3 regions of the Kluyvera georgiana genome follow, and region 3 is predicted to be linked to each of the others. Evidence: predicted binding sites of a transcription regulator. Region 3 holds the regulator's gene; each other region holds the start of a gene.
What was found. The regulator LexA, encoded in region 3, represses DNA repair genes until DNA is damaged. The targets are predictions, from matches to a motif close to TNCTGTATGTACATACAGNA.

Region 1 (9,929 bases), 1.7 Mb from region 3:
CCTCTTCGCTATAGACCAGGAAAGACTTGATGGATGTCAGCTTTAGCTTCTCGCCCGCAATGTAGATGTACTTGCTATCCGGGATCACCTTCACCGCATAGGCTGACAGCCCTTTGTTATTGGTCGTGGGTTCAAAAGTTACCGCTGCATCTTTTTTAATCAGCTCAGGGTTGGCAACCTTAATCACATGAAAATAGCGATTATCGCCATTTTCATCTTTGATAAATCCAAAACCTTTATCTTTAAACCACGTTGTGATTGTTCCATTCATCGCCGTTACCGCCTGGTTAATCGTTTATCAACTCAATTTTTTGCAGCGCGCAGTGTAATGCACAATGCCCGCGCAGACTATGTCTTTGGGTTAAGTGTGGATGATAAATTTCCTCTGGGCGAGCCCACCGGATTCGCCTGTTGGCGAAAAATTGGGTATCATCCGCTCCCACTCTCCAGCCGTGCAGCCAGATGTCTACCATTCTCGATACCTTTATTGCCCCACCTTGCCATGAGCAAATAGAGATACTCCATCAGGACGCGCATCTGCTGATTATCAATAAGCCCAGCGGGTTACTCAGTCTCTCGGGTAAAAACCCGCAGAATCTCGACTCCGTACACTACCGTCTGGTTCAGCAGTTTCCAGACTGCACGCTGGCCCACCGTCTGGATTTCGGGACATCCGGGCTGATGGTCGTCGCCCGCAATAAAGCGATCAATGCCGCCCTTTGTCAGCAGTTCAGCCAGCGTTCGGTGACAAAAACCTATAGCGCCCTACTTTGCGGACACCTACACGAGGATGAAGGAGTGATTGATGCGCCAATTGCCAAAGATCCTGCACGGTTTCCGCGAATGTCAATTTCCGCCGCCAATGGCAAGCCGGCGCGTTCTCGCTACCAGGTTGTGACACGCTTTTATCACGACCGCCTGGCGTTGACTCGCGTGCAGCTTATTCCTGAAACCGGGCGCACCCATCAGCTACGTATTCACTGCGAGCTATTGGGCTACCCAATTTTAGGTTGCGACCTCTACGGTGGCCGCGAACGCCCTGGAACCGAACAGACGCCACGTCTGATGCTGCATGCCAGCGCGCTGAGCTTTGTGCATCCCGTTACCCGGGAAAAGATTGACGCCTACAGCGCCAGTCCGTTTTAATCCGAAGCGGATTACCACATCAGGTCGTCAGGAATTTTGAAATCTGCGTACGGATCGTCTTCGTCCTGTACTTCCTGGCTGAGCGCACTGTGCAGAACGATGCTGGTTGCGTCACGCTGCGCGATTTTCTCCGCCACAACCGCCGGGATAATCGCGTATTCACTTTCGCCTGCCGCGTTAGTGGCGAGACGCGCAATCGCCAGACGGCCGTTAATCAGCTGAGTTTGCGTCGGCTTATCCACCGCAATTTTTTTGATCAAGTTATTGTCGGTAAAGTTAAAGTTGATATCGCCTCGGGCAACGGTGATGCGGTTCATCTCGATAAGCTGTTTAACCTGCGCCTTGTACTCTTTCGACAGCGTCGCCTGTTTCTGCTGCTCGCTCAGCAGCTTATCACGCTCAAGCTGGGCTTTTTTGTTTTCCTCTACGGCTTCCCTCGCTTCGCGGGCCTGAACGCGCGACTTTTTCGCCGTGCGCTGAACCTTAGCCATTTTTTTACTGGTGACCAGCCCTGCTTTTAGCATCTGCTCTTGTAAGGTCAGTTTTGTCATCTTCGCTCTAAACTCATTGATAAATTTTGCAAGATTATACCCGTAATGTTTGCGCCGATTCCAGATTGCAAAATAGCTTCCCCAGCCCGCGCATTTTGTACAAAAAATAAACATTGATCAAATACACCACAATCCGCTACAGTCACAGCGTTTTGCAGTTGATGTTAAAAGCATCATCCGTAAACGCCGTTGACGATCCTAAGCATTATCCAATGAGGTATACCGTGAAAGTAATTCCGCTGATTGCCCTGCCAGTAGTCTGGGCGATGAGTTTTAGCGTTTTTTCCGCTGATGCCCCGGCCAGCGCCGATGAGAGCACCGCAGAAGCATTAAAGGATCTCGACCGCACTCTGCCTGAATTAACCCCAGTGACTTTTGCCGCTGCCGATGAAAAACACAAGGTTCTGGTGTTCATCGATAACCAGTGCACTTTCTGTTCGCAGGTAGTCAAGAACATTAAGAGTTACAACGATGCCGGGCTGACTATGTCATTTCTGACCGTTGCCCCACCTTCTATTCGCGATTCCGTGATTGAAGATATGGGTCGCGTCTGGTGCTCAGACGATCGCCAGAAGAGTCTGCAAGGCGCCATGGCCGGTTTCCTGCCCAATAACGACACCAGCGCCAGCTGTTCGGATGAAGTGGTCAAACAATCGGCATTGGCCGAACGTCTCGGCATCCAACTGACGCCCACGATGATCGTGCTCGATAACCCGCCGAAGGTGATTCTGGGTAGCGCGAAACCTGACGCCATTTTGGAAAAGATTAGCGGTAAAGCCCTGTAAGCCCCGTATAGCATGCCGTTCGCTTTGATACACCCCGCCTGGCGGGGTTTTTTATTGCCAAATAAAATTGACACCACTGACCCAGACGGTTTATATACTGTTTTTATATACAGTAAAATGGAGTAAAAGCATGTTTGTGGAACTCGTCTATGACAAACGGAATTTTGAAGGTTTGCCTGGCGCGAAAGAGATAATCCTGGCAGAGTTGAGCAAAAGAGTGCGCACCGTATTTCCTGACGCGGAAGTCCGCGTCAAACCCATGATGACCTTACCCGCCATCAATACTGACGCCAGCAAGCATGAGAAAGAGCAGATAAGCAGAGTGGTGACAGAAATGTTTGATGAAGCAGAATTCTGGCTGGTCAGCGAGTAAGACAGCAGTACACGCAAATAAAGGGAACCCATCGGTTCCCTCAAGTCTGCAGCCCGCCGTGTAGAGCGGCGGTATCGAAAAGTGGATACCGCCTCATCCATGATCCTGACGCGAGTTGGTTTAACCGAGCGCGTTATTTCAGGTTGCTACGGAAAAAGTTAGCCAGTTTGTCGAAGGGGATCACGTCAGTGCGATCATACAGGTCGACGTGCCCGGCCCCCGGAACGACATACAGCTCTTTAGGCTGACCGGCGCGTTTGAAGGCGTCCTCGCTGAACTCTTTTGAATGGGCCCGGTCACCGGTAATAAAGAGCATCGGACGCGGTGAAATGGTTTCAATATCGTTGAACGGGTAGAAGTTCATAAACTTACCGATACTGCTCAGCATTGGTTTTGTCGTCAGTTCTTCTTTCTCGCCCTCCGGAGTATAGCCGCCGCGTTCGGTGCGGTAGAAATCAAAGAACTCGCGCTGAATTTCCGGCGTGGAAGCGTCCAGTTTATTCACGGTGCCCGGAATGTAAGCTGTCTCTCCCCCTTGGAACTCGGCAAACCGCTGCTCAATGGCCGACTGGATAAAAGCCTTGCGTTGTTCCAGCGTCTGGGAATGGTTAAGGCCGTTACGGAACGCGGCTCCCATATCATACATGCTGACGGTGGCGATGGCTTTCATCCGCGGGTCAACTTTCGCGGCGCTGATAACAAAGCTTCCGCTGCCGCAGATGCCCAGCACGCCGATGTTTTCCGGGTCAACAAACGGCTGTGTACTGAGATAATCAACCGCCGCGCTGAAGTCATCCGTGTAGATTTCCGGTGAAATCAGGTGACCCGGCTTACCCTCGCTTTCTCCCCAGAACGAGAGATCGAGCGCCAGCGTGACAAACCCCTGCTCCGCCAGCGTCTGCGCATACAGGTTTGCGCTTTGTTCCTTGACCGCGCCCATTGGATGACCAACGACGATCGCCGGGTTTTTAGCGTTCTGATTCATCGTTTTCGGGATAAACAAATTGCCGACCACGTTCATCTGATACTGGTTTTTGAAGGTCACTTTTTGCTGCGTGAGCTTATCGCTTTTATAAAAGTTATCAGCACCTCTGGACATATCCGCCGCAGAGGAGGCAAATGCGCTGATGAACAGCCCCAGCGCTAACGTGAATTTATTCATGATGGTTTCCTTATCAGGATTAGTGTTATCAATGGTCACCGGCAGATGCGTCTGCACGTGAGGTCAGGAAAATCAGTACGGTTGCAATAATCAACATCGCGGCGCTGGTCAGGAAGGTGCTCTGGTAGCCATGATGGTCGAACAGCAGGCCCCCGACGGTGGAGCCCAGCGCAATAGACAGTTGCACCATCGCCACCATCAGCCCGCCGCCCGCTTCGGCATTCTGCGGGAACGTGCGTGGAATCCATGCCCACCACCCCACGGGCGCGGCGGTTGAAATAAACCCCCACAGCCCCAGCAACGCCGTCACAATGGCCGCCTGGCTGCCAAACGCGATCAGGGCGAGTGCGACAATTGCCATCAGCACGGGAATCGCCATCAGGGTCGGGTAGAATCCGCGCTTCAATACCCGGCCAATCAGCGCGGTGCCGATGAAACCGGCCATACCGATGACCAACAGGATGAGAGTCCCCGCCGAGGCATCCACCTTCGTGACCGCCTCAAGGAAAGGCCGGATATAAGTGAAGAGCGTGAACTGGCCCATAAAGAAAATTCCCACACCCAGCATGCCCAGCGTGACCACCCGGCGGCGAAACAGCATGAAGACATTGCCGGCCCCCGCCGGCTGACGGGTAACCGGCATGGAGGGTAGGCTGAGCAGTTGCCAGACAAACGCGATGATGGCGACAGGTAACAGGCAGAAGAAGGCTCCCCGCCAGCCGATGACTGAACCCAGCCAACTGCCCAGGGGGGCAGCCACGACGGTTGCCAGCGCATTACCGCTATTGAAAATAGCCAGCGCCAACGGAACACGGTGCACCGGTACCAATCGCATCGCTGTCGCCGCCGACATCGACCAGAACCCGCCGACGACGATGCCAATCAGGGCGCGACCCGCCATATAGGTCAGGTAATTGGGCGCCATCGCGATGACAGCGCCGGAAAGCGCCATCATGCACGTCAGGCCGAGCAGCAGGATTTTCCGGTCAAGCGCGCCTGACACTCTGGAAATAAACAGGCTAGTCACTACCGCAAACGCGCCAGAAATGGCGATTCCCTGCCCGGCCATGCCTTCGGTAATATTCAGGGAGTGCGCCATCGGCGTCAGGAGGCTGACCGGCATAAATTCGGAGGCGATCAGGGCGAAGACGCACAGCGTCATGGCAAACACGCCGCCCCAGTGCGCCCGCTGTTTTTCACTTGCTCCGTTGTTGTTTCTGGTTTCAGTTTTCTGATTACGCATTTAGCCTTTCTTTTCTGTAGATAATACGATGCCCTCCCCTTGCGCCTTCAGGCCTGCAAGAGACCCCGAAGCGACGACGTGAGGGATAAGTCTGGTGGTAAAAGGAAATGCGTTTTTTTGAAACGCGTGACCGCTTAGTCTACGGCCCTGATCTGTACCCTAAGCGGTCCGTGGCGCTGCAGGGCGGGCAGCCCTGAATCGACTTTGCCAACCGGGATCAGTGAACGGGCGTAAGGTCTACCCTGGACAAAAATCGCCAGGTTGCCCCAGGGCGCGTAGAAAGTTATATCCCCGGCTTGCGGCGTCATGCCTTCTGGAGCCTGTGCCGTAGAAAGCCTGCGCGGTAGATCGCTAATGCGCTCTATATCGGCGTAATCCTGCAGCGTGAGGCTGAGGGGAAGCAGTGACGCAAAATCCCGCCCTGTCGGTGTGTTATAGAGGGTGGCGGTCGCGGTCTCACCGTTCACAACGATCTCAATTTTCATCAGCGTCTCCTGTACGGCTACCCGTTTGTTGTTACCCGCCATCACGAACTGCGTGACGCACAGCAGCCCGATAAAGAGCAGAAGCAACAGCGACGTTTTGCCATCAGCATTTTGCGTATTGTTTAGCATTGACTTTTTCATCGCATTATTGTTACCAATAGGCAGCGGCAAAACTAGCTAATGAATGCTTAATAGCCTTATAAGTAAAATTTATAAATAGCCAGGAAACAAACGTGGCAAGACGCAACCTCAACGATTTACTCTCTTTTGTCACCGTGGCGCGGGAAGGCAGCTTCACGCGTGCCGCCGCGCTGCTTGGCGTGACCCAGCCAGCGCTGAGTCAGGCGATTTCCGGGCTGGAAGAGCGGATGCAAATCCGCCTGCTGACGCGGACAACCCGCAGCGTGTCCCCGACGGCCGCCGGGGAGCGCCTGCTGCAATCAGTGGGCCATCGCATTGACGAGATTGAGGCTGAGCTGGATATGCTGACCGAACTGCGGGACAAGCCTGCGGGGACCGTCCGAATAACCTGCGGGCCGAACGTGCTGAAAACGACCCTTCTGCCTAAACTGACGCCACTGCTGCGCGAGTATCCGGATATTCATATCGAGTTCGATGCAAACCACGGATTCCGGGATATCGTGGCAGATCGTTTTGATGCGGGCGTACGGCTTGGTGACACGATCGATAAAGACATGATAGCGATGCCAATCGGCCCGAAACTGCGTATGGCAGCGGCAGCCTCGCCCGATTATTTCGAACGATATCCGATCCCCCAAACGCCCCATGATCTTACACAGCATCAGTGTATTAATATGCGTATGGTCCGATCCGGGGGGATTTATGTTTGGGAATTTGATCGGGAAGGAGGAGAACTGAACGTCCGGGTTAACGGACAGTTGACATTTAATACGTCGGAACATGTTGTCGACGCTGCGCTGGCTGGGTTAGGCATCGCCTTTTTGCCCGAAGAAGAGTTCGGCTCACACATTCGAGAAGGTCGTCTCGTACACGTACTTGAGTCCTGGTGTCATCCTTTTCCAGGCTACTATCTTTATTACCCCAGCCGTAAACAGCCTTCACCGGCTTTTTCACTCGTTGTTGATGCGCTGCGTATGAACAAGAAAATGTAGGGTTAAAAGCAGGTTCGGAAATGATGATACACAAGGATAAATGTTTGTCTCCGTGTGTTAAAAAACCTCCTGATATCACAGAGAAAATAGCGAACAGGAACCGCTCAAAATGATGAAATATTTATCGCTGCTGGTCGTGGTGATGCTTGTAGGATGTACAAGTGCACCCAACTTGCCGCCTACGGATACCATTGTGGCTGTTAAACCTACCGAGTCCGGCATTATCGCCAGTTCAGCTAAATACGGTTACCGTTTTAACCGTAACGGTGTACCTCAGGAGTATCAACGTTATAAGACTTTTTATGAACGCTATCACCAACAGGCTTCCGGGGTGCGGGTTAGCTTTGAGGTAGAGCAACATGAGGTGACGGCGGAATACCAGGTTGTGATGGATAAGCGCAAGCTGGATGCCGGGCAGTTGACCCAATTGCGCAATGAGTATCATGCGGTGCAAATTGATAACGATCACCTCGGTGTTTCGTTTAAAGCAGCAGGATTTTGGTCTTCATCGTACCCGCCCGATCTGGCCGCCGCCTACCAGTTAGAACACCCGGTTGTGGTATCCATCAATGATAAGACCAAAACGATTAGCGATCTTGGCCAAGTCGCCATGATCCCCTTAGTACCTTTGTTTCCGCTATACATGATGTACGGATGTGCCACTGGGCCCTGTATCTGACGACCTGCCTTTCGGGAGATTCAGGCGATAATGACATCCTCTCCTGCCCCTCCCTGTTTAGTCGCAAACCGGGAGGGATTTAAAAATGTCAGCCTCGGTTCGAAATTTTCGTCGGTGCGGCTTGTGACTTGCTGCTGGCGTAAATGAAAAACAGCGCGATACCCATTAGAACGATGACGCCGAGTCGGCTCATCGAGCACGGAATGACTCATTGCCCAGCCAGCCGAAGCTATTGAGAGGCATATCTCAGGATTTCATCGGCACCGATTGATTAATCGGACTTCTCAGGGACAAACCGAGTCAGAATTAACGTCAATACACAGATCACCGCGCCAGCAAAAAATGTAGAAGCAGAACCCCAGATGTCCCACAACAATCCTGCCCCCAGACTCGCTATCAGTAATCCCAGGCCACTCAACAAACTGAATAATCCGAACGCCGTTCCACGAAGGTCAGCTGGTGCGGTGTGAGCAATCATCGAGTTCAGCAAACCCTGTGTCATTCCCATATGTACACCCCACAATACTACGCCAACAATAATCCCCACCCAGGAATGACTCAGGGCAAGGACTAAATCTGCCACGATGAGCACCACCAGCCCCATCTGGAGCAATCGCCGGTGGCTGGTGCTGTCTGATAAGCGTCCGAACGGATAGGCTGTAAATGAAAATACAATATTCATGGCGACCATAACGAGAGGGATGAAAGCCAGTGGAATATTGACCTCATGAGCTCTGAGAACCAGGAAAGCCTCACTAAACCTGGCGAGAGTAAATACCCCGCCGAGCCCTATCACCCACCAACAATCTACGCCCAGCCTTTTCAGGTTCTCTTTTTTTATCGGGTTAGTCCTGGCTGTTACGACAGGCGAGCGTGGTTCATGTAATCCGAAGAATAACAGGGCCACGGCCAGAAAGGCTGGAACGACCGCCACCCAGTAAACGGCGCGGAAATCATTACTCCATAACAGCATCAGGCCCACGGCAAGCAGCGGTCCGAGGAACCCTCCCATTGTGTCCAGTGTCTGGCGCAGGCCATAAGCCGCTCCTCTGATCTCGGGCGGAGTAACGTCAGCAACGAGAGCATCTCGGGGCGCCCCTCTTATTCCTTTGCCTACACGGTCAATCATTCGTGCGCTGAATATCATTCCTGATGTGGAGGCCAGTGCGAACAGCGGCTTGCTAAGCGCGCCAAGGCCATATCCAAGGACAGCCAGCCCTTTACGTTTGCCAATGTAATCGCTGATAACCCCTGAAAAAACTTTGACGCACAACGCTGTCGCTTCAGCCACTCCTTCTATGAGTCCGATGATAACTACCGGAGCCCCTAAAGACGTTGCCATGAAAAGTGGCAGGAGGCTGTGGATCATTTCAGATGAAATATCCATCAAAAGGCTGACGAAACCAATAATCCAGACGCCACCGGGAATGCGACGTAATGTCGAAAATCGAAGACTCATTTCACATCCTTTGAATAGGAAAAACGCTATTAAACATCACATCACGCTAAATGTTAATGAGAATCATTTTTCATAAATAAACTATGGCAGGCTGGCTGGGGGCGCAAGCGCCACCGTTGTGTCCACGCAAGCTCGACTGACGTTCCCGGTCCAGAGGTGAGTTATCTGAAGCGGTCTTTTTGGCCAATGATACGGTCTTTGTTCCACGATGGCTTGTTCATACTCAAATCTCCTGCAATGTGGAAGATTTGAGTATGGTTGCGCCTGATGAGCAAGAAATGGGCCTAAAGCTGTTGCTTTAAACAGGTAATGAGGATTGATATTCAGCCAGGTTCCAGAAGGACTGGCGGCACTGCAGGTAGATTACTTCAGCTCCAGCTTGCTTATCACACGGGCAATATCCGCGATATCATCTGCTGACAACGGCTGTAGAGGTCGAGGCAAGCAGTCCGTATTGGTAAGTCCAAGCACACCTGCGGCAGCGGCAATAACACGAAGACTTCCACCATGTTTACGGAACAGCGCCCACAAAGGTTCAAGGCGGTCTGTCAGGGCTGTAACGCGTTGATGATCCTTTACCGCCGCGGCTTCAGTGATTTGTTTCGACATCTCAGGGAACAGACCGCCGCACACGGAATACCAGACTTCACAACCGGCGTTTAATCCCAGCCCCGCATAAGCGTCGCCACTGATACCGATTGTTACGCCAGGGCGCAGATGTCGACGTAAGGCCTCTACCCGTTCGGCCGCAGCAGCCGAACTATCCGGGACGCCAGGGATCTTGACCGAGCAAACACCCTCAAGTGATGAGAGACGACCGTGGAGTTCATCCGTAAAGGTAAAATGCGTAGTGCCCGGATTATCGTAGATACACACCGGTACAGACACGTGCCGGGTAACGGTCTCAAAGAGT
Region 2 (9,929 bases), 1.5 Mb from region 3:
TGAGAGCCAGAACACGATGCGCCGTCTGCAAACGACGCTGGATAATCTGAACAAGATTACCGCTAGTCAGTCCGCGCAGCAGCTGCCGGGCGACATGCAGAAAACGCTGCGTGAGCTGAATCGCAGCATGCAGGGCTTCCAGCCGGGCTCTGCGGCCTATAACAAGATGGTGGCCGATATGCAGCGTCTGGATCAGGTATTACGTGAACTGCAGCCGGTACTGAAGACGCTCAACGAGAAGAGCAACGCGCTGGTATTCGAAGCGAAGGATAAAAAAGATCCAGAGCCTAAGAGGGCAAAATAATGAAAAAGTGGTTAGTCCTGGCTGCGGCCTGCCTGTTGGCGGCCTGTAGCACCACGGAAAATAAAACGTACTACCAGCTGCCGATAACGACCGGAACGGTACAAAACGGTGCCAGCACCAGCCAGCGTATGCTGTGGATAGAGCAGGTCAGTATTCCTGACTTCCTTGCGGGCAGCGGGGTGGTCTACCAGACCAGTGACGTTCAGTACGTGATTGCCAGTAACAATCTGTGGGCCAGCCCGTTGGACCAGCAGCTGCGGACGTCATTGGTTTCTAACCTGAGCAACCAGCTGCCGGGTTGGGTCGTGTCATCGCAACCGTTGGGCAGCGACCAGGATACGCTGAACGTGTCGGTAAGTGGATTCCACGGCCGCTATGATGGCAAAGTGGTGGTAAGCGGCGAATGGCTGCTCAATCATCAGGGGCAGTTGACCAAGCGTCCATTCCACATCGAACTGGCGCAGCAGCAGGATGGTTATGATGCGATGGTGAAAACCCTGGCCCAGGCCTGGAGCCAGGAAGCCGCCTCGATTGCGCGAACCATCAATCGTTAACGATAAGTAGAATTAATTGTTCTAAGGGCCGCTGTCGGTGCAAAACCGGCGGCGGTTTTTTTATGTCTGAGGTCAGCGCCTTACCTGTGCCGTCTCACATTTTTTGTACAAATGTTCTTCTGATTAGCTCACAAATATGACATTGGTATGAATTCTACGCATTGACGGGGCCATTTTTTAGCGGTATTCGTATTACGTGGCCTGCATATTTTGTAGCCACTGTTTTCTTTTCCACCAGACCAAGATATGAGGGAAACGAGGCATGAAGAGACAAAAACGAGATCGCCTGGAGCGGGCACATCAGCGTGGATATCAGGCCGGAATTACCGGGCGTCCGAAAGAAATGTGTCCTTACCAGGCTATAAACCAAAGGTCTTACTGGCTGGGAGGCTGGCGAGAAGCCATGGAGGACAGGGCAGTTATTGCCTGACACTGTCTCTTTAAAAAGAAACCTCCGCATTGCGGAGGTTTCGCCTTTAGATTCATTACACCGATTTATCGCCAGCGGATTGCGGCGTTAAATGGGATCAGAATGCAGAAGTGTCCTGGAACAGGCCAACTTTGAGGTCGGTCGCGGAGTAGATCAGGCGACCATCAACCAGCACTTCGCCATCCGCCAGACCCATAATCAGACGACGGTTCACGACGCGCTTGAAGTGAATACGGTAGGTGACTTTTTTCGCGGTCGGCAGAACCTGACCGGTGAATTTTACTTCGCCTACGCCGAGCGCACGGCCTTTGCCTTCGCCGCCCAGCCAGCCGAGGTAGAAGCCGACTAACTGCCACATTGCATCCAGACCCAGGCAACCAGGCATTACCGGATCGCCGATAAAGTGGCAACCGAAGAACCACAGGTCCGGGTTGATATCCAGCTCGGCTTCAACGTAACCTTTGTCAAAATTGCCGCCGGTTTCGGTCATTTTCACGACACGATCCATCATCAGCATGCTAGGGGCCGGTAACTGCGGGCCTTTCGCGCCAAACAGTTCACCGCGACCAGAGGCAAGAAGGTCTTCTTTTGTATAAGATTCGCGTTTATCTACCATGTTTTCAGTAAGCCTTATTTTAAGTTCGGGACGCAGGATAGCTAACACGTGTACGCTGAACAAGTCCGATCAGTTGGAATTCGACCGGTTTAGCCAACGTAACGGCCACGGATAGCGGTAGCGAGGCTCCTGCTGCGTGGCTTGTGCGATGCGTTCCTGAATAGTTTGCAACAGCGTCTGACCTTCGCCGTCCCAGTTGAGCTGCGTCAGAAGCGGCAGCGCATCGGTGACGTCATCAATCGCCCAGATGGAGAACTCTCCGGCTTCGACGGCTTCCTGCACCTCGGTGGCAAGGCTCAGATGGCGTACGTTGGCAGAAGGGATAATCACTCCCTGTTTGCCGGTCAGACCACGCTGGGCGCAGATAGCGAAGAAACCTTCAATTTTTTCGTTCAGCCCGCCAACCGGCTGAGCGCGACCAAATTGGTCAACGGAGCCGGTCATGGCAATGCTCTGATTGATTGGCACGTTAGCCAATGCGCTAATCAGCGCGCACAGCTCGGCCATTGAGGCGCTATCGCCATCGACTTCGCTGTAAGACTGCTCAAAAGTGAGTGAGGCGGAGAAGGGGATCTGCTGATCCAGATCGAGCTCGGCCATCAGGAACGCCTGCATCAGCATCATGCCCTTGGCGTGAATATTACCGCCAAGTTCGGCCTTACGTTCAACGTCGGTGAATTCGCCATCGCCAATGTGTACGACGCAGCTAATGCGTGACGGTTCGCCAAACGGACGCGGGTGACCCGGGAAATCGATCACCGACAGGGCATTAATCTGGCCAATGCATTCGCCGTCAGTTTCAATCAGGATTTGTTCAAGCAGGATTTCATCCTGCATACGCTCGGCGAGGAAACCTTCACGCCACTGGCGTTGGGTGAGCATGGTTTTCAGCTGCTCGGCGTTGATAACGGCGTCAGGAGTAAACGGTGCGGCTTCACGCAGCTGGCGACCGATCCACAGCGGGCAGAGCGGCATGATCTCCTGGTCGCCGGTATAACGCGCGCCTTCCTGCATCAGCAACGGCCAGGCATCGGCGGTGAGGCCCGGCAGGGACTTCTCACGTGCCACCTGCCACACCCACTGACACCACTGACGAAGCGTCTCTTCATCGGCAAGCTGCAGGCTGTCTTCAAACTCGCTGTATAACGAGGATTCGGTCAGCTCGGGTTCCATCTCCTGGAAATCGGCCAGCGATTCTCGCTCGCCCACCAGGATGACCTTCAGGTTGATCGGCATGGAAGGAATGCTGACCGGCAGCGGACGGGCGTCATCGAAGGTCAGCCAGTCAAAACGCTGCTGAAGGACCTGATTCTTTAAACGCATCCACAGCAGTGGCTGCGACATCAGCGTGCGCAACGGCAGCACGAGGATGCCGCCGTTTGCCTGATGCACCAGGCCGGGCTGTAAACTGATTTCGCCGTTAAACTGGCGCACGCAGCCAAAAAGCTGTTCGGCTTCAACCCAGTCGGCGAAGATAACAGGCCCCTGGCTGGCAAAAGCGTCGTCGGCGCTGCACGCTGGCGTCATCGTGATCTTGCCACCGGTAACCTGATAATCGACGCCCGTCAGGGTCGATTCATCGCTATCGCGCAGAGAGCGTGTCGTTTGCGTCAGCAGGTGCAGATACTCTTTTTCTTCTGGCGCTTTGACCAGCAAGAAAGGGGAGACGCCCTGAGGGTGCAGAAACTGCTCAAGCGCGTAATGTAAACGAGCCTGCAGCTCGCTGAATAAAGAGTCGTGTTCTGAGGCTAAATCAGGCTGGGCAAATAGCGCCTGGAATGCTTCAGTCGCGGGGGCGAGAAAGCGCCGGGAAAGAGTATTTATAGTCAATGTCGCTATTTTTAGTCAGATGTAAAGTGCGTGATTATACCTGATGCCGCAGGGAAGCTCACGGAGAATACAGAAGTATCTTCTGCGGTGGCTTTTATCCCTATCACAGTTGCAGATTTCTTCTCAGCACATTGAGAAAAAACTGTTATCCTGAAAAGAGTTACACGGTCACACTGAGATCGCCATGAAATATCAACAACTGGAAAATCTTGAAAGCGGCTGGAAGTGGAAATACCTGGTGAAAAAACACCGGGAAGGCGAGCCTATCACCCGCTATATTGAAGCCAGCGCCGCGCAAGAGGCCGTCGATGTTTTGCTGACGCTGGAACATGAACCGGTTCAGGTTAATGACTGGATTGCCCAGCATATTAATCCGCAGCTGGTGAACCGTATGAAGCAGACGATACGTGCGCGCCGCAAACGCCATTTTAACGCCGAGCATCAGCACACGCGTAAGAAATCCATCGACCTGGAATTTGCGGTCTGGCAGCGGCTGGCAGGGCTGGCACAGCGTCGTGGTAAGACGCTCTCAGAGACGATCGTCCAACTAATTGAAGATGCAGAAAATAAAGAGAAGTACGCGAGTAAGATGTCCAGCCTGAAGCAGGACCTTGAGGCCATGCTAGGGAAAGAAAAATAGATTTAGCAGCGCTGAGGCTTGCTTCTGACGGCAGAAAAAGGCCAAAAAAAACCCCGCATTGCGGGGTTTTTTCATGAGACGAGAACTTAAGCCGCTGGCTGAGTTACAACGTCTTTAACGCCTTTAACTTCGATCTCTACGCGACGATCCGGTGCCAGGCAGTCGATCAGTGCAGCGCGAGCTTTCACGTTGTCACAGGTGTTGCCGGTAACCGGGTTGGATTCGCCCATGCCACGTGCAGAGATTTTGTCAGACGGGATACCTTTAGAGATCAGGTAATCAACAACGGACTGAGCACGTTTTTCGGACAGACCCTGGTTGTAAGCGTCAGAACCGATGCGGTCAGTGAAGCCCAGAACAACAACGGAACCGTCTTTCGGATCCAGGTTGCTCAGCTGGGAGTACATCTGATCCAGAGCCTGTTTACCTTCCGGTTTCAGGGTTGCTTTGTTGAAGTTGAACAGAACGTCAGACTTCAGAGTGAAGTGTTTGGTCTGTACTTCTGGAGCCGGAGCCGGAGCCGGTGCAACTACCGGAGCAGCAGCATCCTGCTGGCCGAAGCGGTAGGAAACGCCTACGCTCAGCATGCCGTTATCAGGACGTACGCCTACGCTGTTTGCGTCGCCGATGTTGTTAACCCACTGGTATTCCAGACGGGTAGCGATGTCACGAGTTACAGCCCACTCAACGCCGCCAGCGAATACTGGGGAAACGCCGGTGTCGTGATGATCGCCAGCTTTGTTGTTGCTGGAATCTGCACGCCATACCATACCACCCAGACGAGTGTAGATGTCCAGATCGTCAGTAACTGGGTAGCCCAGTTTAGCAGTCAGCTGAACGCCTTGAGCTTTCAGAGCGCCATTGGTCTGGCTGCCGGTGTATTCCATACGGCCCAGCCAATCGTAACCCATTTCGAAACCAACGTACGGGTTAACCTGGTAACCACCGAACGCGCCTGCGCCCAGCTGGCTGTTGTGGGTAGAACCGTTGTTGTTCAGGTCACTCTGGTACCAACCGGTGTCATGGTACTGGGACCAACCCAGTTTACCACCAGCATACCAGGTGTTGTCTTGCGGAGCGGCCTGCGCTACGGAAGCGAAGCCTGCCAGTGCCACTGCAATCGCGATAGCTGTCTTTTTCATTTTTTGCGCCTCGTTATCATCCAAAATTTGCCATGAAGTTCTAAATAGACTCACGGTTAAATCCTTCCACCGGGGGCGGGGCTTAGTTAAATACTTAGCAGAACTCTGCGGTGTTAAGCTGAGCACCCCTGGCGATGTAAAGTCTACAACGTCGTTGGAAACTTACAAGTGTGAACTCCGTCAGGCTTATGAAAAAAAAAGACTTGTATACGCAATATTTAACAAATGTGTCGAAAAAATAATCGACATAAAATTCGGGAAACCGCACCAGACCAGCATTCTGCCTGTAATCATTCAGAAAAACGGACAGATAAAAAAAATGCAAAAAAAATCCCAGGAAAATTCTTAATTTCGCTTAATGGTACAAATTTGAGTGAATTTTTAGCCCATTAAATTGTCCTGTTGGATGTAATGCGGTCTGAACTGGTCGCATAATGAACACCATTGCGTTACCTTCCTCCGCAGCGCTTTGTAAACGAGCATGTTCTTCTACGGAAAGTTCTTCGCTCAGCCAGCCGATAACGACACTATAATTACCGGTACGTGATGCGCGAACCATTGAGTCGAGCATATCGCACGGCGACATCTGACGAAGCTGCATGACTTTTGTTAGCGGCAGGCCGGAAGCCTGCACCCACTGGCGGCTTAACTTCTGCTGCGGCGTGAGCCACAGCTGCCAGCGTGATTGCTGGCCTAACTGCTGTAACAATGGCAGCAGCAACAGTTGCGCCATCATCGGTTGATCTTCACGATAGAGCACTTCACTAATTAAGGCGGCAGGGGTGCTGTTTACCGGAGTAAAAGCATGAGAAGCCGTTGTGGCGGCTGTGACAGAAGAACGATTTACGACACCAGAAGTATACATAGCTAATCCAACCTTGTGGGTTACTGTATGAATATACAGTACTACCCCAAAGTCTAAAGATCAACCTCATTTTCTGAAAGCATCTCGCAAAATTGCACAAGAAACACCCATGATGACAAATTCATCTTGCCGTCCCGGTAGAACTTCCCTATGTTGCTTGTTATATGAACAATTAATAAAATTAATGTATTCATGTCCATGATTATTAAGGATTAATCATGAAGATTATCTCTTATAAACGGATTTACCAATCTCAGGAATATTTCTCAGGATTGGGGAAGGTGAAGTCTCGGGCGCTGTTTGGTGGCTATAGTCTGGCCGTTGACAATACCGTCTTTGCTATGGTCGCAGAAGGTGAACTGTATCTGAGAGCGTGCGAAAAAAATGCCACGTATCAGGCCCAACACTCACCGCCACTGCTCACGGTACGCAAACGAGGGCATGCGCAGCAGCTTAACTATTTTCGCGTCGATGAACGGTTGTGGTCGAACAAATCTGAGCTGGTTTTGCTTGGTCAGTTCGCCCTTGAAGATGCGCAAAGTGAAAAGCGCCGACGAAGGCATTTACGGCTAAAAGATCTTCCCAATCTCTCTTTTCATATGGAACTGCTGCTGCATGAAGCGGGTATTAAAGATGTTCGTACGCTGCGAAATATGGGCTCGAAAACCGCGTGGATGCGGCTTCGACAGTTGCGTAAACAGCTGAGCGTGAATGTACTGTATTCGCTGGAGGGGGCTATCACCGGCGTCCATGCCGCGGCGCTCCCCGCGAAAACGCGCCAGGAGCTGGAAACCTGGGTGCAAAATTACACCCAGAAAAGGTGATTAGAGCATGACCTGCTTTTGCAGGCGGCAGATTTCAGGCAACAGCGAAATCATCAAGCCGATTTGTTGCAGGACCAATGGCTCTTTGCTGTCCGGGCGAGGATCGAGGTGATGGATCCTCGCCGCGAGCTCACGTAACGCCAGCTGAACCCGTTCTTCATCGGCGGGCAAATGGTGCAATGCGTCATCAACGTAGCAGACGGCATCGTCCAGAAGCGCCAGAATTTCTGCTGTCGTCAGCTTTTCACGATGGGCGCCGAGCGCCGAGATATAGCTGGTTAGCGTGTGGTTCAGGCACAGCAAGCGAAACGCGGTTTCCCGCATCTCTGCGGTGACCTTCGGTTCGGTAGACATATTCGAAACCACCGAAGCCAGTTCTGCATCCCGATTATGCGCATCGCGGCGGGCGATACGGTAGGCCAGGCGATTATCGCGGCCCTGATGATACTGCTCGAGAATCGCATCCAGATAGCGGCAGTTGGCGTCCACTGCGCGCTCCAGGACGCGCGGCAGGTTACGGAATTTCCAGTCTGGCCAGATAAAGCTCACCGCCAGCCAGGCAATACCACAGCCAATCAGCGTATCCACTACGCGCGGAAGCGCCACTTCGAATCCCTCACCAAGCAGGTTAAAGCACAGCAGGACGAGCAGGGTAATAAACATGGTGGCGTGAGCGTACTGGACGTTGCGAAACGCGAAGAACAGTACGCCGGTGACCACAATCAGTATCAGTTGACCTTCCAGCGATGGCACTAGCCAGAGAATCGGCAAGCCCAACGCCACGCCGACCAGCGTGCCAATAATACGCAGCGCCAGGCGATGGCGTGTAGCGTTGTAGTTTGGCTGACAGACAAACAGGCTGGTGAGCAAAATCCAGTAGCCGTGCTGTAACCCGGTAAACTGAATAAAGGCGTAACCAACGCACAGCACCACCGACATACGCACCGCGTGGCGGAACAGCGCTGACTCCGGCGACATGTTACGACTCAGGCGTGAAAGCATATCGTCAAAACCGTGCAGACTGTCATCAGCCAGAACATTCTCCGTTTCGCTGTTCGTTTGCGACGGCGTCTGTTCAGATTCAATGGTGGCCAGCTGTGCATCAATCGCCCGCAGGTTATTGAGCAAAAAACCCAGCGCTTTCATCTGCTCCGGTGCGGTACCGCTAGCGCGAACGCGATCCAGCGCGGCGTCGAGATGGGTAAAAGCGCGTTCAAAGCGGGCGTCATGCTGATACGGCGTCCGCAACAAAATAGCCTTAGCCAGATCCTGGCAGGCGATTGACTGCATGGAGAGCAGGCGCTGGAAGCGAAACATCACGTCGCTGTAGCGGAACTGGTCGCGTAACGCCTGATACTGTATATGCGATGAACTGGCCCGTTCGTGGATATCCTGAGCGACAAAATAATAATGCAGCGTACGGCGGGTGCTTCGCTGGCCGCGATCGCCGCGCAGACGCGTTAATAAAGACGCTTTCGTCTGGTTGAGTGTCGCCACCAGTTGGCCGTTTGCCAGCGCTAGCTCATACAGCGGCGCCTGATTATCATCGTCAAGATCCGGATCAAACAGGCGCGATTTCAGCTCCAGAAAGCGGGCAAGCTGTTCGTAGCTGCGGGCGAGGTTATCCTGTAACGGGCGGATGGGAAATATCAGGTGCCCGGTTAGCGTCAGGACGTTATACCACACGGCACCGGCAATCAGCAGCAGTGGCTGCTGATACCAGTGAGCGTAGAGCGATACGCCGAGCATCGTGTAAATGGCAATCAGCAGCGCGCCAAAGGCGATGGTGGCGTAGCGTTGCCCCAAGCCGCCCAGCAAAATAAACCCGATGGTCGAAACGGTGAGCCCCAACGCAAACAGCCACGGCCAGGGAAACAGCACTTCAACCGATGCTGAGGCGATAAAAAAGCAGATCAGGGTGATAACCAGGTTACGCAGCCGACCGGTCAGGCGATCGTCGAGATCCGTTAGCGCGGCAGCGACGACCCCCAGGGTGAGCGGGATGGTTAGCTTTGCATCGCCCAGCCACCAGGGCAGGGCGGTGGTGCCGATGAGGGCAATAAATATTCTGGCGTTGTACAGCCAGGTACTGTTCCATGTATAGCGGCGAAGCAGCGGGCTTAGCATAGCGGTTAAGGATCCTGATTACTGAAAACGGCGGCGGGCATTCGCTTCACGCGCCGCGCGCGCCACTTCTACGGGCACAACCCGACGTCCCACCGGCCACAGGGCAATAGCGGCTATTTTAAAGTTCGCAATCCCGACCGGGATGCCGATAATGCTGATGCATTGGGCGATGCCCGCCATAATGTGCGTCAGGCACAGCCACCAGCCGAATAGCACAAGCCACAGAATATTGAGCAGAGTGCCGCCCGCATTCATTACGCTACTTTTGGCCCCCGGTTCCAGTTCATCGACGTGCACCGCTTCGTTGCCGTACGGTACCAGCGACAGCTTCGTGATCTCCCAGCATGAGCGAGTCAGCGGCAGCGTAATGATCAGGACAATGCTGACGAGTGTTGCCAGCAGCCAGCCGAGCGTTGTCAGAAAACCACCTAATACAAAATTCAAAATATTCAGAACAGTACGCATAAATCCTCAGTGCAGCGCTGTGAATAATAAGACCTGTTGATTGTAACGTTTTTTTAGGCTGGAGCACCTATTCTCTGGCGGTTACACTGTGAGATATCGAAAAAGTCAGGATTCGGCACGACATGGAATTAA
Region 3 (9,929 bases):
CGGGTTAATTAACACGCCGCTGCCGTAGTTCGCCGAAGCCACGCCCGTGCCGCCCATCGCGTCGTTACGTGCTTCCGACCAACCATTTGCAGCCCCTGCCTGTCCCGCCACAAAAAAGGAGACAGCCACCCCCATCAGCGAAAATTTGTCTTTTTTATTCACAGTTTGCTCGTCTTATTGTCTGTAATGAAACAACCCTCCACCCGTTATCGCCTGGATGGAGACGAACCGTTGCTGTGAATAGGGAGGGAAAAAGCGTCTTGTTCCCCTAACTGAAATTTTCTTCGGTTATCGTTATTTTTAATAAGCACTCTAATCTTTATAGAAGAAGAGACTAATTTCGCCCAGGTTTTCCATCGTGCGGGCCAAAAAACTGCGGCGGATGGTCAACCCAGCGATCGTCGCGCGTAACGGCGTACGACGCATTCAGCGGATAGTAAATCCGGTTATGTTTCTTATTAGCCTCCCCCACCACCAGCAGACGAACCTCTTCTGACGTGTTGTTGATAAAGGTATGGCAGACGCCCGTTCCGGCCGGAAAGCCTACGCTATCGCCCGGTTCCAGCTTCCATAAATAGCCGTTGATCCACGCCTGTGGGTAGCCTTCCAGCACGTAGATAAACTCCTCTTCGTCGCTTTCAGCGTGCGGGTAGGACGTGCGGCGGCCTGGCGGCAAGCGTTCGTGGTGAATACCAAGATGTCTCAGCCCCAGCGCGCGGGCTAGCGGCGCGCCGATAGAGAAGCGTTCATCGCTGTCGGGATAGGTTGAGTCATCGGGTCCTTCAACGTCGTGCCAATGGCGAATACAGTCGGGTCTTTTCATCATTTTTCATCCTGAGTGTGAAGTACACCTGCTATAACACAGCTATAGCACACCTGTGGAAACTCGGCGTTTCCGGCATAACATGGTAAAGTAGAGGCTCATTTCCCCGTGACCTGAGGACGCCAATGGATAAGACCACCACGCAAGAACTGTTAGCGCAAGCTGAAAAGCTGTGCGCGCAACGCGGCGTGCGCCTGACTCCGCAACGTCTGGAAGTGTTGCGCCTGATGAGTCTGCAGGAAGGGGCCATTAGCGCCTATGACCTGCTGGATCTACTGCGCGAGAAAGAGCCGCAGGCCAAGCCGCCAACCGTCTACCGCGCACTAGAGTTTCTGCTCGAGCAGGGCTTTGTGCACAAGGTCGAGTCTGCCAACAGCTACGTACTGTGCCACCTTTTCGATCAGCCGACTCATACCTCCGCGATGTTCATCTGCGATCGCTGCGGCGTGGTGAAAGAAGAGTGTGCGGAAGGGGTAGAGGACATCATGCATACGCTGGCCGCGAAGATGGGCTTTGCGCTGCGCCACAACGTCATTGAAGCGCACGGGCTGTGTTCCGCCTGCGTGGAAGTTGAAGCCTGTCGCGCGCATGAGCACTGCCATCACGACCATACGATTCATACTAAAAAGAAATCCCGCTAACGCGGGATTAATGGGGAGCGTACCTCCCTGTACGCATGGGCAGGAGGAGTGCGTTACCAGCGGTGGTTGTGCCGTTTATCCCAGCTATCCACCTCTTTTTCCGCCTGATCTTTTGCGTATCCATAACGTTCCTGGATTTTACCGACCAGCTGATCGCGTTTACCTTCGATCACCGTGATGTCATCATCGGTCAGTTTGCCCCATTGCTCTTTCACTTTACCTTTAAGCTGCTTCCAGTTACCGCCGACTTCGTCTTTATTCATCATTGAATCCTCGATCGTCAGTGAATGAATAGCGAGAGAGTGTGAACTCTTTTTCGCTAAGCGTGAGGTTAATTGTAGTCAGTCATTCTGAGCATGATTCACTATTCGGAATCTTTAACCATCACATCAGGAAAACCAGCTGTTATTTCGCCAGTGGCGTCGCCAGATATATGCCAACGACAGGCCGCGCAGCGCGAGGAAAACGGCCAGCGCCAGCCACAGCCCATGGTTGCCGAGTACCGGCAGTGCCAGCAGCGTCAGCGCAAAACCGGCGGCGGCAACCGCCATGCTGTTGCGCATCTCGGCGCCTCGCGTGGCGCCGATAAACATGCCGTCCAGCAGATAACACCAGACGCCAATCACCGGCAGCACCACCTGCCACAGCACGTAACGATCGGCCAGTTGCTGCAGTTCGGGCAGCGAGGTAAGTAACGCGACGATATTTTCGCCAAACACGGCGTATACCAGCGCAAAAGCCAGCGCCACGACACCCGCCTGACGGCACGCGGCGCGCCAGACCTCAAGCAGTTTACTGCCATCGCGCGCGCCATACGCCTGGCCGGAGTGCGCCTCTACCGCATAAGCGAAGCCGTCCAGCGCATAAGCGGTGAAAGTGAGCATCGTCATCAGAACCGCGTTCACCGCCACCACTTCACCACCGAGCCGCGCGCCAAAGACGGTGACCGCGCCGAAGCACAGCTGTAACAGCAGGGAACGCAGCATAATGTCGCGGTTGAGCGCCAGCAGGCGGCGGATGTTGCCGCGCCAGGCGGTTTTCAGCATCGCCCAGGAGATGCCGCGCATCGCCATCACCTTGCGCACCATCCCCAACCCGACCAGCAGGGTCGCATATTCGGCAATCGCCGTGGCGAGCGCCGCACCCTGCACGTTCATGTGCAGACCCATCACCAACCACAGGTCGAGCACAATGTTCAGCACATTCCCCACCACCAGCAGCACTACCGGTGCGCGGGCGTACTGCACGCCGAGCAGCCAGCCCAGCAGGACCAGGTTTGCCAGGGAAGCAGGCGCGCTGAGCCAGCGAATGGCGAGGAAGCGGCGCGCCTGTTCTAACACCTCACCGCTGCCGCCGACGATAGACAGCGCCAGATTAATCAGCGGGGTTTTAAACACAATGATCAGCAGCCCGGCGCCCAGCGCCAGCATCAACGGTTGCACCAGCGCGCGGGCCAGCGCCTGCGGGTTCTTCGCGCCAAAGGCCTGCGCCGTCAGGCCGGTTGTGCTCATGCGTAAAAACAGCAGCAGCATAAACAGGAAGCTGGTCGCCGTCGCCCCGATGGCGACGCCGCCCAGATAGACGGGGCTGTCCAGGTGACCGATCACGGCGGTATCGACCAGACCCAGAAGAGGTACGGTAATGTTGGAGAAGATCATCGGTAGCGCAAGGCGCCACAGCGCTTTATCAGCGGAAGTGAGTAGCGACATGGGTATCAACCAGAACGAAAAAAGGCTGCGATAGCGGATGTATCGCAGCCATTAGAGAGGGAGCGTTTTTACAGCCATTCGCCGTTGCGGATAACGCCAACGGCCAGCCCTTCAATGGAGAAATTCTGCTGACGCAGATCGACCACGATCGGCTTAAATTCGCTATTTTCCGGCAGCAGTTCGACGACGTTACCCTGTTTTTTCAGGCGTTTTACCGTCACTTCTTCGTCGATACGTGCGACCACGACCTGGCCGTTGCGTACGTCCTGAGTCTTATGCACCGCGAGCAGATCGCCGTCCATAATACCAATATCTTTCATCGACATGCCGCTAACGCGCAGCAGGAAGTCGGCGCTCGGTTTGAACAGCGACGGATCAACCTGGTAATGGCCTTCGATATGCTGCTGGGCCAGCAGCGGTTCGCCCGCCGCGACGCGACCTACCAGCGGCAGACCTTCTTCTTCTTCCACTAGCAGGCGGATACCGCGAGAAGCGCCGGAGACAATCTCAATGACACCTTTACGCGCCAGCGCTTTCAGGTGCTCTTCAGCCGCGTTTGGGGAACGGAACCCCAAGCGCTGAGCAATTTCCGCACGCGTCGGCGGCATGCCCGTCTGGCTGATGTGATCCCGGATGAGATCAAACACCTCTTGCTGCCTGGTCGTTAACGCTTTCATTCCGCCCCCTGGGTGTATATACAGTTATGCTGTGAGTATATACAGCTAGTGTTTATTTTGAAACCATAAAACGCACGAAATCAGGCAGTTTTCACAGCTTTAGTGGAAATGCGCCCACAGCAGCGTGCCCCAGGTGATGAGCGCGACGAAAATCGCCAGCAGCACCGCCGCCGACCCCATGTCTTTTGCCCGCCCGGACAGCTCGTGGTATTCGGAGCCGATGCGGTCCACCACCGCTTCCAGTGCACTATTGAGAATTTCCACTATCATCACCAACAGGACGGAGCCGATGAGCAGCACGCGCGTGATGGCGTCGACATCCAGCCAGCAGGCGATAATAATCGCCAGCACCGACGCGACACCCTCCTGGCGGAATGCGGCTTCGTTAATCCACGCCGCGCGAAATCCTTTCCAGGAATAGCCTGCTGCTTTGATGATTCGGGTGAGCCCGGTGGTATTATTGGCCATCTCAAGAACCTTTTTTGTTATTACGTCAATGACAATGCGTGTTATGAAGCGGTAGAACAGAAATTCTGCTGACTTTCTGATATTCTTGCCGCGCATTTGCATGATTAACCAGAGGCTTTACATCGTTTATGTCCGGCTGGCCACGAATTTACTACAAATTACTGAATTTACCATTAAGCGTACTGGTAAAAAGCAAGTCTATTCCCGCAGAACCTGCACAGGAATTGGGGCTTGATACCTCGCGTCCTATTATGTACGTCCTGCCTTATAACTCTAAGGCCGACCTACTGACGCTGCGCGCCCAATGTCTGGCGCATGATTTACCCGATCCGCTTGAACCGCTGGAAATCGACGGCACCCTGCTGCCGCGCTACGTGTTTATCCACGGCGGCCCGCGCGTGTTCACCTACTACACGCCGAAAGAAGAGTCGATCAAGCTGTTCCACGACTACCTCGATCTGCACCGCAGCAATCCAGACCTGGATGTGCAAATGGTGCCGGTCTCCGTGATGTTCGGGCGTTCACCGGGCCGAGAGAAAGGCGAAGAGAATCCACCGCTGCGAATGCTCAACGGCTTCCAGAAATTCTTCGCCGTCTCCTGGCTGGGCCGCGATAGCTTCGTACGCTTCTCGCCGTCCGTTTCGCTGCGCCGCATGGCCGACGAACACGGCACCGACAAAATCATTGCGCAGAAGCTGGCGCGCGTCGCGCGTATGCACTTTGCACGTCAGCGTCTGGCGGCGGTTGGCCCGCGTCTGCCGGCACGTCATGACCTGTTCAAAAAGCTGCTGGCATCGAAAGCCATCGCGAAGGCGGTAGAAGACGAAGCGCGCAGTAAGAAAATCTCGCACGAGAAAGCGCAGCAGAACGCTATTGCGCTGATGGAAGAGATTGCGGCTAACTTCTCCTATGAGATGATTCGCCTGACCGACCGTATCCTCAGCTTTACCTGGAACCGTCTGTATCAGGGGATTAATGTCCATAACGCCGAGCGCGTACGCCAGCTGGCGCACGACGGCCATGAAATCGTCTACGTGCCCTGCCACCGTAGCCATATGGACTACCTGCTGCTCTCTTACGTGCTCTATCACCAGGGGCTGGTGCCGCCGCACATTGCCGCGGGTATCAACCTGAACTTCTGGCCTGCCGGCCCGATTTTCCGCCGTCTGGGCGCGTTCTTCATTCGCCGTACCTTCAAGGGCAACAAGCTTTACTCCACGGTGTTCCGCGAATACCTCGGCGAACTGTTTAGCCGCGGCTACTCCGTTGAATACTTCGTGGAAGGCGGGCGTTCCCGTACCGGTCGTCTGTTGGATCCGAAAACCGGCACCCTGTCGATGACCATTCAGGCGATGCTGCGCGGCGGTACTCGCCCGATTACGTTAGTGCCGATTTACATCGGCTACGAGCACGTGATGGAAGTGGGTACCTACGCCAAAGAGCTGCGCGGCGCAACGAAAGAGAAAGAGAGCCTGCCGCAGATGCTGCGCGGGCTGAGCAAGCTGCGTAATCTCGGCCAGGGCTACGTCAACTTCGGCGAACCGATGCCGTTAATGAACTACCTGAATCACCACGTGCCGGAGTGGCGCGAGTCGATCGACCCGATCGAAGCCGTACGCCCGGCGTGGCTGACGCCGACCGTCAATAAACTGGCGGGTGAGCTGATGGTGCGCATTAACAACGCCGGTGCCGCCAACGCCATGAACCTGTGCTGCACCGCGCTGCTGGCCTCTCGCCAGCGTTCGCTGACCCGCGAACAGCTGACGCAGCAGTTGGAGTGCTACCTGGCGTTAATGCGTAACGCGCCGTACGCGCCGGATGCTACCGCGCCAAAAGCCTCCGCCAGCGAGCTTATCGACCACGCGCTGCAGATGAATAAGTTCGAAGTTGAGAAAGACACTATCGGCGACATCATCATTCTGCCGCGCGAGCAGGCGGTGTTGATGACGTACTACCGCAACAACATCGCGCACATGCTGATTATGCCGTCGCTGCTGGCCACCATCATGACTCAACATCGCCAGATCTCCCGCGACCAGGTGTTGAGTATGATCGAGACGCTGTATCCGATGCTGAAAGCCGAGCTGTTCCTGCGCTGGACGCCTGAAGAGCTACCGGCAGTCATCGATACGCTGATCGCCGAAATGTCGCGTCAGGCGCTGATTAGCGAGCAAAACGGCGAGCTGCGCATCAACGCATCGCACTCCCGCACGCTGCAACTGCTGGCTGCAGGCGCACGTGAAACGCTGCAACGCTACGCAATCACCTTCTGGCTGCTGAGCGGCAACCCGTCGATGAACCGCAGTACGCTGGAGAAAGAGAGCCGTACGCTGGCGCAGCGCCTGTCGGTGCTGCACGGCATCAACTCGCCGGAGTTCTTCGATAAAGCGGTGTTCTCGTCGCTGGTGTTAACCCTGCGCGATGAAGGCTATATCAGCGACAGCGGCGACGCCGAGCCGGAAGAGACGATGAAGGTTTACCAGATGATGGCGGGCCTGATTACCTCGGACGTGCGTTTGACGATAGAAAGCGTGACGCAGGAAGAGGCGTAAAAGATTAAGGGCGAATATTTATATTCGCCCTTTTTTTGCATATAAGTCTATTTATATTTACGGGTTATATATTCCCCGAATACTAAATTCAACAAACCCAAACCATGACAGGGGAAAAACCATCAGCGACAGCAGCAAGAAAAAGGCCAATACCACTTTCACAAGGTCGACCAGATAGTAAACCTCTCGCGTTTTTTCTTGTGCATTACGGTTAAAGCTTGCGACAAAAAAGGGATAGGCGCTGACAAACAGCGCGATGCCGAGCATAATAAGAAAGAAAGTATCAAATCTAAAACCATCACCGTAAAAAGTATCTACTTTCCCCCTGTTTATCAGGGTATAAATGCCCAGAACGATGAACGCCATACCGGCATAGATTGGGAAAGTAAAATCACTATCATGCACCATTTTCTTCACAAACCGACGATTCATTATTCGTGCAAGATATACGAAGGAAAAATATTTTGAGGTGGTCGTTTGAGTATAAAAAGTAGAGATTGTGCTTCTTATACTTTCCAGTGGGGGGAGTTCTAATTTATCGACATATTCAGAATAAAGATATTCAAGCTCTGTTTTCTGTTCCATAAGAATAAATTCCGTGAATAATTCCATTTCGACATATAACAAATAGAGTGATTACATCATTTCCTGATGCAAAAAAAAATAATGGCACAGCTTAAATAATAACGCGATAAATAAAAAAAGTCCCCAACCAAAGGCGAGGACTTTTGTATTCAATGCACGAGAGCGGGCGAGATAACGCTATCAGCCGTGCCAGTAACTCATCGCCAGCCCAATAAACAGCACCAGCCCCACGTAGTTGTTATTCAGAAACGCCTGGAAGCATGGCCCGCGTTCACGGTGGCGGATCAGCTTCTGCTGGTAGACAAACAGCGCGCCGGCGATCAGGATTGACCAATAAAACTCCCAGTTCAAACCGTTCAACCAGCCGATGAGCGCCATCAGCCCCAGCACGCATGCCTGCAGGATACCGATGATCAGGCGGTCGTTATCACCGAACAGAATCGCCGTGGATTTGATGCCAATCTTCACGTCATCATCACGGTCAACCATCGCATATTGGGTATCGTAAGCCACCGCCCACAGAATGTTGGCCAGCAGCATCAGCCAGCAGCTCAGCGGCAGTGACTCGCTGACCGCCGCGAAGGCCATCGGAATTGACCAGCCAAACGCCGCCCCCAGCACCACCTGCGGCAGATGGGTATAACGCTTCATAAACGGGTAAACCCAGGCCAGCGCCAGCGCCGCCACCGACAACAGAATGGTCATCGTGTTGAGCGTCAGCACCAGCAGGAAAGAGAGCGCCACCAGCACGATGAACAGCGTACGGGCCTCTTTCTCCGTGACCGCGCCGCTCGGCAGCGGACGGTTGGCCGTGCGTTTCACGTGGCCGTCAAATTTGCGATCCGCATAATCGTTGACCACACAGCCTGCGGCGCGCATCAGCCAGACGCCCGCCACAAACACCGCCAGGATCCACAGCGGCGGCACGCCCGGTGAGGCAACCCACAGCGCCCACAGCGTCGGCCACAGCAGCAGCAGCGCGCCGATCGGTTTATCCGTACGCATCAGTCGATGGTAAGCCAGCAGCTTGTTCTGCTTCAGACTCCACTCCATTCTTCTTCTTCCTCTTAGTACAGCGGCGATGCCGGTAAAAACAGCTCGGTTAACAGCAGCGGTTTACCGCTCAGGCGGAGACGGGAACGACGCCCCCACAGCGCATCATGACGGCCTATCTCAATAAAGTCTCGCGTCAGCGTCGACGACGTAAACAGATAACGACCCAGCGGCGTCTGCCCCAGGTTTTGTAGCGCCAGCTCGGGCCCACAGAGGGTCGACTCTGGTACCACGGTGCGCCCGGCAAGCCACGGATCACCGCCGACGCACAATAATATTTCTCGCAACCAATAGCGAGACTCTTCTGGCAACAGGTGTTGTTCTTCCACCAGCGCATCGCGGCTGACAAACGCTTCGTTTAACAGCGTTACGCTAACCGGTTTCCCAAACTGCTCAAACCGTTTGGTCATCGAATCTTCCAGCATCAGCCAGTCGCGCTGAGCGGATTCAAGCGGGGGAATGACGTCAAAATAGCGCAGCGCGCGCAGTTGCGTCAGTGCAGGGTGCGACATGCCTGTCTCTCCAATACAAAGCGTTTCGCCATTGTATCGCAGAAAACCGCAGGAGGGGGTGCAGGAATGGTCAAATACGATCATTAGCGCAACAGCAGTGCAACAGTTTGCTTTGCGCTATATCCCGATCGTCATCGCAGCGTGAAGGATGAGGTGTATAAAAAAGGTGTGCCCGACAGGGCACACCGAAAGGCTTCGCCTAAACATCAGCGCTGCGGGGAGAACTTACCCCTTGCCTTTTACAGCGCCGATAAAGGTGGAACGAGCAGATTTAGATCCCAGGCGTTCAGCTTCATTCATCAGTTTCAGGGCCTTGTCGATATCCCCTTTCGCTACGGCCTGTTTAATCCCGTTGTTGAAGTAGCTTTCCGTATCGTCGAGCATCGGTTCTGTTTTTGCTGCCGGAGCCGCAACGGGCGCCACAACCGGGGCCGCCGCTGGCGCGCTGGCAACCGGTGCCGCTGTGTTGCCGACGGTGACCGGCGCCGGGCCGGAGGAGCCAAACAGCGGGCCGACCAGGACGCTGGAGCTGGTGTTAGTTTTCACCTTCAGCTTCACCAGACCGTCGGTGGTGTGTTTAGCAACTGGATCGGGAATATCCGGCACCGCGTTACCGGTGCCTTTGGCGTAAGCTTTGGCCGGGTCCAGCAGCGTGGTGGTTTGCTGGAGATCTTTCTCGGTGGTAAACACCAGAACATAGAGTTTTTGCTGGCCCAGCGCTGGCGTCAGGCGCATCACCCCTTCCAGGCGGTCGGCGCTTATCACGCCAGGCGCCTGATAGGTAAAGTAGCTGCTTGGGAAGTACGCAGAAGGCGTCATATTCTGATCAAGAATCAGCACATTCGGTGCAAAGACGCTGGTTTGTTTGCTCACTTCGCTGGTCAGCGTCAGCGTCAGCTCGCCAATGTT

Region 1: ABTW00_RS13820 (DinI-like family protein) is a predicted target of LexA. The motif match lies at 2,578-2,597, and genes of this name have one in related genera.
Region 2: sulA (SOS-induced cell division inhibitor SulA) is a predicted target of LexA. The motif match lies at 6,403-6,422, and genes of this name have one in related genera.

Annotation. Positions count from the first base shown of each region.
Region 1 is NZ_CP158865.1:2,899,709-2,909,637, forward strand. It holds gene ABTW00_RS13800 (cold-shock protein) at 1-271, opposite strand, end outside; gene ABTW00_RS13805 (RluA family pseudouridine synthase) at 463-1,146, shown strand; gene ABTW00_RS13810 (DUF2058 domain-containing protein) at 1,158-1,697, opposite strand; gene ABTW00_RS13815 (thioredoxin fold domain-containing protein) at 1,922-2,482, shown strand; gene ABTW00_RS13820 (DinI-like family protein) at 2,613-2,855, shown strand; gene ABTW00_RS13825 (alpha/beta hydrolase) at 2,989-4,017, opposite strand; gene ABTW00_RS13830 (MFS transporter) at 4,046-5,260, opposite strand; gene ABTW00_RS13835 (cyclophilin-like fold protein) at 5,395-5,874, opposite strand; gene ABTW00_RS13840 (LysR family transcriptional regulator) at 5,979-6,878, shown strand; gene ABTW00_RS13845 (hypothetical protein) at 6,988-7,557, shown strand; partial or broken gene ABTW00_RS13850 (DMT family transporter) at 7,646-7,800, opposite strand; gene ABTW00_RS13855 (MFS transporter) at 7,829-9,016, opposite strand; gene ABTW00_RS13860 (dihydrodipicolinate synthase family protein) at 9,380-9,929, opposite strand, start outside.
Region 2 is NZ_CP158865.1:3,143,163-3,153,091, reverse strand. It holds gene pqiB (intermembrane transport protein PqiB) at 1-304, shown strand, start outside; gene pqiC (membrane integrity-associated transporter subunit PqiC) at 304-858, shown strand; gene rmf (ribosome modulation factor) at 1,121-1,288, shown strand; gene fabA (3-hydroxyacyl-[acyl-carrier-protein] dehydratase FabA) at 1,386-1,904, opposite strand; gene ABTW00_RS15075 (AAA family ATPase) at 1,974-3,734, opposite strand; gene matP (macrodomain Ter protein MatP) at 3,919-4,374, shown strand; gene ompA (porin OmpA) at 4,461-5,516, opposite strand; gene sulA (SOS-induced cell division inhibitor SulA) at 5,872-6,381, opposite strand; gene ABTW00_RS15055 (TfoX/Sxy family DNA transformation protein) at 6,600-7,205, shown strand; gene yccS (YccS family putative transporter) at 7,206-9,332, opposite strand; gene ABTW00_RS15045 (YccF domain-containing protein) at 9,351-9,797, opposite strand; gene helD (DNA helicase IV) at 9,920-9,929, shown strand, end outside.
Region 3 is NZ_CP158865.1:4,607,717-4,617,645, forward strand. It holds gene ABTW00_RS21815 (conjugal transfer protein TraF) at 1-162, opposite strand, end outside; gene ABTW00_RS21820 (cupin domain-containing protein) at 335-823, opposite strand; gene zur (zinc uptake transcriptional repressor Zur) at 949-1,464, shown strand; gene ABTW00_RS21830 (CsbD family protein) at 1,518-1,727, opposite strand; gene dinF (MATE family efflux transporter DinF) at 1,854-3,173, opposite strand; gene lexA (transcriptional repressor LexA) at 3,242-3,850, opposite strand; gene ABTW00_RS21845 (diacylglycerol kinase) at 3,950-4,318, opposite strand; gene plsB (glycerol-3-phosphate 1-O-acyltransferase PlsB) at 4,447-6,870, shown strand; gene ABTW00_RS21855 (hypothetical protein) at 6,928-7,455, opposite strand; gene ubiA (4-hydroxybenzoate octaprenyltransferase) at 7,636-8,508, opposite strand; gene ubiC (chorismate lyase) at 8,523-9,020, opposite strand; gene malM (maltose operon protein MalM) at 9,246-9,929, opposite strand, start outside.